2 regions of the Bariatricus sp. HCP28S3_A7 genome follow, and region 2 is predicted to be linked to the other one. Evidence: a T-box and tRNA genes for the amino acid it is inferred to sense, from the RefSeq annotation. Region 2 holds a T-box; the other holds one or more tRNA genes.
The links. A T-box is a leader RNA that pairs with one kind of tRNA and senses whether it is charged. The one in region 2 lies ahead of ACTNA4_RS04400 (valine--tRNA ligase), so its partner is inferred to be a tRNA-Val.
Positions count from the first base shown of each region.

Region 1: it has a tRNA-Val gene. The T-box ahead of ACTNA4_RS04400 (valine--tRNA ligase) is inferred to sense a tRNA for this amino acid. The anticodon was not compared.

Region 1 covers NZ_JBQHSG010000011.1:5,767-9,191, reverse strand. Annotated here, with positions in the region: gene ACTNA4_RS09035 (phosphoribosylformylglycinamidine synthase) at 1-49, shown strand, start outside; gene gdhA (NADP-specific glutamate dehydrogenase) at 435-1,769, shown strand; tRNA gene ACTNA4_RS09025 (tRNA-Met) at 1,916-1,989, opposite strand; tRNA gene ACTNA4_RS09020 (tRNA-Val) at 2,010-2,082, opposite strand; gene ACTNA4_RS09015 (hypothetical protein) at 2,346-2,864, shown strand; gene ispF (2-C-methyl-D-erythritol 2,4-cyclodiphosphate synthase) at 2,906-3,425, shown strand, end outside.
Region 2 covers NZ_JBQHSG010000004.1:143,247-146,671, forward strand. Annotated here, with positions in the region: gene ACTNA4_RS04400 (valine--tRNA ligase) at 1-1,756, opposite strand, end outside; T-box leader at 1,837-2,069, opposite strand; gene ACTNA4_RS04405 (DUF1015 domain-containing protein) at 2,180-3,418, opposite strand.

The sequences.
Region 1 (3,425 bases), on a different contig from region 2:
CGAGCAGGATATGAAGATTTTTGAATCCGGAGTGAAGTATTTTAAATAAGTCACAAGTCTGTTTGATGTAATATAAATAAAATGAGAACCGTTTTCATACAATACATATGATATGGCAAATTGCTAAGAATATGGATGTGTGAAAATGGTTCTTTTTTTGTAAAAATACAGAATGGTAGCAATGCACGTGCAGGAAATACAAAGAATACTTGCAGGAAAAATAATATAAATCAATAATATAATCAGAAATATTATATAAAGTGAAACAGAATGCGCTCTGATATTCAAATAAAGGCAAAAAATAGCAAAAAAAACTTGACATTGTATAGAGGATGTTTTAAAGTGGAAAAAGGTTATTCAGTGGTTTTCATAATGAAATTGATTTGGTAAATATGAAAAGCATTTGAAAAAATGAACAGGAGGTATTGAGTAGTATGTCATATGTTGATGAGGTAATTGAATCAGTAGTTAAAAAGAATCCGGCAGAACCGGAATTTCATCAGGCAGTCAAAGAGGTTTTGGAATCTCTTCGTGTTGTAGTAGAGGCGAATGAAGAAAAATTCAGAAAAGATGCGCTTCTGGAAAGATTAGTAGAACCGGAGAGACAGATTAAGTTCCGTGTACCGTGGGTAGACGATAAGGGACAGGTTCATGTTAACACAGGATACCGTGTACAGTTCAACAGCGCAATCGGACCATATAAAGGAGGGCTTCGTCTCCATCCGTCCGTAAACCTCGGTATTATCAAGTTCCTTGGATTCGAGCAGATCTTTAAGAATTCTCTTACCGGTCTTCCGATCGGTGGAGGTAAAGGTGGTTCTGACTTTGATCCGAAGGGAAAATCAGACAGAGAAGTAATGGCATTCTGTCAGAGCTTTATGACAGAGCTTTGCAAATATATCGGTGCAGACACGGATGTGCCGGCTGGAGATATTGGTACAGGAGCAAGAGAAATCGGCTACATGTTCGGACAGTATAAGAGAATCCGCGGACTCTACGAAGGTGTTCTTACAGGTAAAGGATTAAGCTACGGCGGATCTCTTGCACGTACAGAAGCAACCGGATACGGACTTCTGTATCTGACAGAAGAGATGCTGAAACTCAACGGAATTGAGCTTGCCGGCAAGACAGTGGCAGTATCCGGATCTGGAAATGTTGCTATTTATGCTACACAGAAAGCTCAGCAGCTCGGAGCAAAGGTTGTTACCGTAAGTGATTCTACAGGATGGGTATACGATCCGGAAGGAATCGATGTGGCAGCACTGAAAGAGATCAAAGAAATAAATCGTGCAAGATTGACAGAGTACAAGAAGTATCGTCCGAACTCAGAATACCATGAAGGACGCGGTGTATGGTCTGTAAAAGTAGATATTGCACTTCCGTGTGCAACACAGAATGAACTTCTTCTTGATGATGCGAAACAGCTTGTCGCAAACGGATGTATTGCAGTAGCAGAAGGAGCAAATATGCCGACAACCATCGAAGCAACACAATATCTTCAGGAGAACGGCGTATTATTTGCACCTGGTAAAGCAGCGAATGCAGGCGGTGTTGCAACATCTGCTCTGGAAATGTCTCAGAACAGCGAACGTCTGAGCTGGACATTCGAAGAAGTTGATGCGAAACTGAAAAACATCATGGTAAATATCTGCCATAACATGGCTGATGCAGCAGAACGTTACGGAGCAAAAGGCAATTATGTAGTGGGTGCAAACATTGCAGGATTTGAAAAAGTTGTAGATGCTATGACTGCTCAGGGAATTGTGTAATAGAAATATACTGTAATAGATAGAACAATAATCAATAGATAATCCGGGATGATCGCAGAAATGAGATGATCCCGGCTTTTTATTTCGTAACTGAAATAACACGTTGTTTTGAACAAGAAAAAAGTCTGGAAAACCAGACTTTTTAGTAGCGGGAACTGGATTTGAACCAGCGACACCACGGGTATGAACCGTGTGCTCTAGCCAACTGAGCTATCCCGCCATATTCACTTTTCAGTGAAGTGGGACCAATAGGGCTCGAACCTATGACCCTCTGCTTGTAAGGCAGATGCTCTCCCAGCTGAGCTATGATCCCATTTCTGTAAGTTGCTTTCCCGCAACCGACTTCTATAGTATATCTCGAAGATCTCAAAATGTCAACACTTTTTTGGAAAAAAATTATTTTTTTTGAGAATGCCATTTGACGTGTTTGGGATAGGAATAAAGAGGCATGGATTACAGAAGCCGTAATCGAAAAAACATGGAAATTTCAATTCAAGTATGGTAGAATGAATAACAGTTCAGTTACATGAGGATACTGTAATTGTTGTGATGATGTAGAATACGGAGGAAGAAAAAATGCAAGGAAAAACGAGAAGGACGTTGATGATTCTTGTAGGTGCATACCTGATATATAATGGTGTCAAACTGATTATGGATGTTATGCAGGGCAACCCGAACTACAAGACAGTTTTGATCATTTTCGGAGTCATCTTTATTGTATTCGGTGCTGCTACAGTGATTTTGAATATCCGTGAACTTCTGAAGGATATGAAAGCAGAAAAGGAAGCATCCGGTGACGCGGTAAACGGAGACGATGATGAGAGCGTTGACGAGATCACAGTTGAGGCAGAAGGAACCGGGAATCCGGCGCGTACTGACAATACGGAACGTGTGTGGAAAGCTCCGACCGTTGCTGATGAAAAGAATGAATCTGCAAATTCAGGCGATGGAAAGGACAGCGATGATGGTGAAGTGATGATGGACGAAGACGCAGAGCCTCTGGATGAGGATCCCGATTTTTCTGAAATGGATGAGGAAGGATGGGGAACTGCTTCCGGAGAAGAAACAGATGAAGAGGCAGAAGAAGAGCCGTAAAAAGAAGAATCAGGTACATATCGGGAAGGAGAAGACGGGATATGCGGGTTGGAATGGGATATGATGTACACAGACTAACGGAAGGAAGAGATTTGATTCTCGGAGGAGTGAAGATTCCTTATGAGAAGGGGCTTTTGGGACATTCCGATGCAGATGTTCTTCTGCATGCGATTATGGATGCTCTTCTGGGAGCTGCGGCTCTCGGCGATATAGGGAAGCACTTCCCGGATACGGATGAAAAATACAGTGGTATTTCCAGCATGAAGCTGCTTAAACATGTGGCAGGCCTTTTGGAGGAAAATCTGTATATTGTAGAAAATATTGATGCCACTATCATTGCGCAGAAACCGAAGATGCGTCCGCATATTGCGCAGATGGAGGAAAATATAGCGAGTGCTTTGGGGATTGAGAGAGACAGAGTGAACGTGAAAGCGACAACAGAAGAAGGGCTTGGATTTACCGGAAGCGGAGAAGGAATTTCCGCTCAGGCAATTTGCGCTCTTGAGAAGATTACGAATTTCAGCAGTACGGATGTGATGCAGACTGAGGGGAGAAGCTGCG
Region 2 (3,425 bases):
TGAACCGTGATGCATTCCAGACTTTATTTGCAAAATTCCGGCTGGATTCCACACGTTCATTGTAGAAACGCATATCATTTCCCGGTGCATTTCCGGTTACCAGTGTAAGACGCAATGCATCGGCGCCGTACTCGTCGATAATTTCCAGCGGATCGATTCCGTTTCCAAGTGATTTACTCATCTTACGTCCCTGAGAGTCACGTACCAGTCCATGGATCAGTACGGTATGGAACGGTGCCTTTCCGGTATGCTCGTATCCGGAGAATACCATACGGATTACCCAGAAGAAAATGATATCGTATCCGGTTACCAGTACATCTGTCGGATAGAAGTAATCCAGATCCTCTGTCTTATCCGGCCAGCCGAGTGTGGAGAATGGCCACAGTGCAGAACTGAACCATGTATCCAGTGTATCTTCATCCTGTGTAAAATGTTTGCATCCACAATGCGGGCAAACCTCCGGCATCTCTCTTGCGACTACAAACTCACCGCATTCATCACAGTAGTAAGCCGGGATTCTGTGCCCCCACCAGATCTGACGGGAAATACACCAGTCACGGATATTTTCCAGCCAGTGCAGGTAAATCTTATTGAAACGCTCCGGAACAAACTTCAGTTCTCCCTTTTGAATTGCTTCGATAGCCGGCTTTGCCAGTTCGTCCATCTTAACAAACCACTGTGGTTTGATCAGCGGTTCTACCGTTGTTCCGCATCGGTCATGAGTTCCTACATTATGTGTATGTTCTTCAATTTTAACCAGATATCCCTGTTCTTCCAGATCTGCTACGATAGCCTTTCTTGCCTCATAACGATCCATGCCGGAATATTTTCCATAGCCTTCTACGATCGTTGCATCATCATTCATGATATTGATCTCCGGAAGGTTATGACGTTTTCCTACTTCAAAGTCGTTCGGATCGTGAGCCGGTGTGATCTTAACCGCTCCTGTTCCAAATTCTTTATCCACATAAGAATCGGCAACAATCGGTATTTCTCTTCCAACCAGTGGAAGCAGTACCATCTTGCCTACAATATCTGTATATCTCTCATCATCCGGATGTACCGCAATCGCCGTATCACCAAGCATCGTCTCCGGACGCGTTGTAGCGATCTCAAGGAACCGGTCTGTTCCGATGATCGGATACTTGATATGCCAGAAATGTCCTGCCTGTTCTTCGTGTTCTACTTCTGCGTCTGAAAGACAGGTCTTACATACCGGACACCAGTTGACGATGCGTGAGCCTTTGTAAATATATCCTTTTTCATATAAGCGGATGAATACTTCTTCTACTGCTTTGGAACATCCTTCGTCCATGGTGAAACGTTCTCTGTCCCAGTCACAGGATACACCGAGCTTTTCAAGCTGTCTCTCGATGGTTCCGGCATATTCTTCCTTCCACTGCCAGGTCCTCTTAAGGAATCCTTCTCTTCCCAGCTCTTTCTTATCAATTCCTTCTGCTTTGAGTTGATTCGTAACCTTTACTTCTGTCGAAATCGCCGCATGGTCTGTTCCCGGAATCCAGAGTGCATTGTAGCCCTGCATTCTTTTGTAACGGATCAGGATGTCCTGAAGCGTATTGTCAAGCGCATGTCCCATGTGCAGCTTTCCTGTGATATTCGGTGGCGGCATCACCGTTGTAAACGGCTTCCTGTCTCTGTCCACCTCTGCGTGGAAGTACTTTTTCTCACACCACTTTTTGTAAAGCTTCGGTTCAATTTCTTTCGGATTATATGTTTTCTCCAAATTCTTACTCATTGCTTCCTCCTCAAATTTCATTCACTTTCTGTGTGTTCATAAAGGTTCCGCCAAGAATGTAAAAACGCCCTCTACAAAACGTAAAGGGCGTAGTAATCACGCGGTACCACCTTTGTTATATGAAGTCTCTCTAATACTTCATATATCTCATAGTTCTGTAACGGAAACCACCCCGTGATATCCTACTCGCCCGTTCAGATATCCGGCTCAAAAGCTACCTTCTGTATCCGTTTCCCGTGAACCACCTTTCAGCCAGTGAATGGTCCTCTCTTTCCGGCCCTAAATACATACTCCTCTTTCTCTCTGCCTTTCTCATAACTATTGATTATAATAGTATTCAATCCCCGGTTTGTCAAGAATGGAAAATCAAGATTCATAAAAGATTCATAAAATCTTTAGAATCTAGTGTGCTGGGGCAGTGCACTAAAACTCATGAATAAAGATTCCGCTTCTTAGTTTTGGTTCAAACCATGTGGATTTTGGCGGCATCAGTCTCCCTTCATCCGCCACTTCAAGAAGTTCCCGCATAGAAGTCGGGAACATGGCAAATGCCACTGCATTTTCCTCCCCATCCACAATATTCATCAGTTCCTTAAGGCCGCGGATTCCTCCGACAAACTGGATCCTTGTATCGGTCTTCGGATCCTGGATTCCCATAACCGGTGAAAGAATGTGATCCTGAAGAATAGAAACATCCAAACCTCTCACGGCATCTTCCGGGAAAATTTTCGGTTTTGCCTTAAGAAGGTACCATCCTTCTTCTAGATACATGGCAATTTCACCTTTCTGCCGCGGCCGGATTTCTTCTTTCCCTGTGTACTCAACCCAAAACCCGCTCTTAAGAAGCTCCGGAAGATTTCCAATAATCTCACTTGGAACCTGATGCACCACTCTGTTATAATCCAGAATCCTTAGTTCTGCCTCATCAAAAAGAACCGCCAGAAAATAATTAAATTCTTCTTTTCCGGTGTATTCCGGATTTTCCTTTCTTCTCTTAAGCGCCACCTTTACAGCAGACGCTGCCCGATGATGTCCATCTGCGATATAAAGACTATCCAGTTCACCGAATCGTCTGCAGATATCCAGGTTCCATTCTTCCTCTTCTATTTTCCAGACACGATGCCTGATTCCATCATCACTCACGAAATCATACACCGGCATCCGTGATACCGCCTCCGTAATCTTTTCTCTGATTCCTTCATTGGAACGATAAGCCAGAAAAATGGGCCCCGTATGTGCACTGCAGATATCGACGTGCCGAATCCGGTCAATTTCTTTGTCCTCTCTGGTATTCTCATGTTTTTTTATAACCTGATTCAGATAATCATCTACGGATGCACAGCACACCAGTCCTCTCTGGCTCCTGCCATCCATGGTAAGTTCATAAAGATAGAGACAGGGATTCTCATCCTGAACAAACTGCCCCTCTGCCTTCATTTCACGAAGTGTATCACGGGCTCTTTCGTATACCTGTTCCGAATACATATCCGTCCCTTCCGGAAACTGCGTCTCCGCACGGTCTATTTTCAAAAAAGACAATGGATTATTCTCCACGATTTTTCTCGCCTCTCTGCTGCTGTATACATCATACGGGAGTGCTGCAATCTGCGCGACAACCTCCGGCGCCGGACGGACTCCTCTGAACGGTCTGATCTCTGCCATGTTCTTC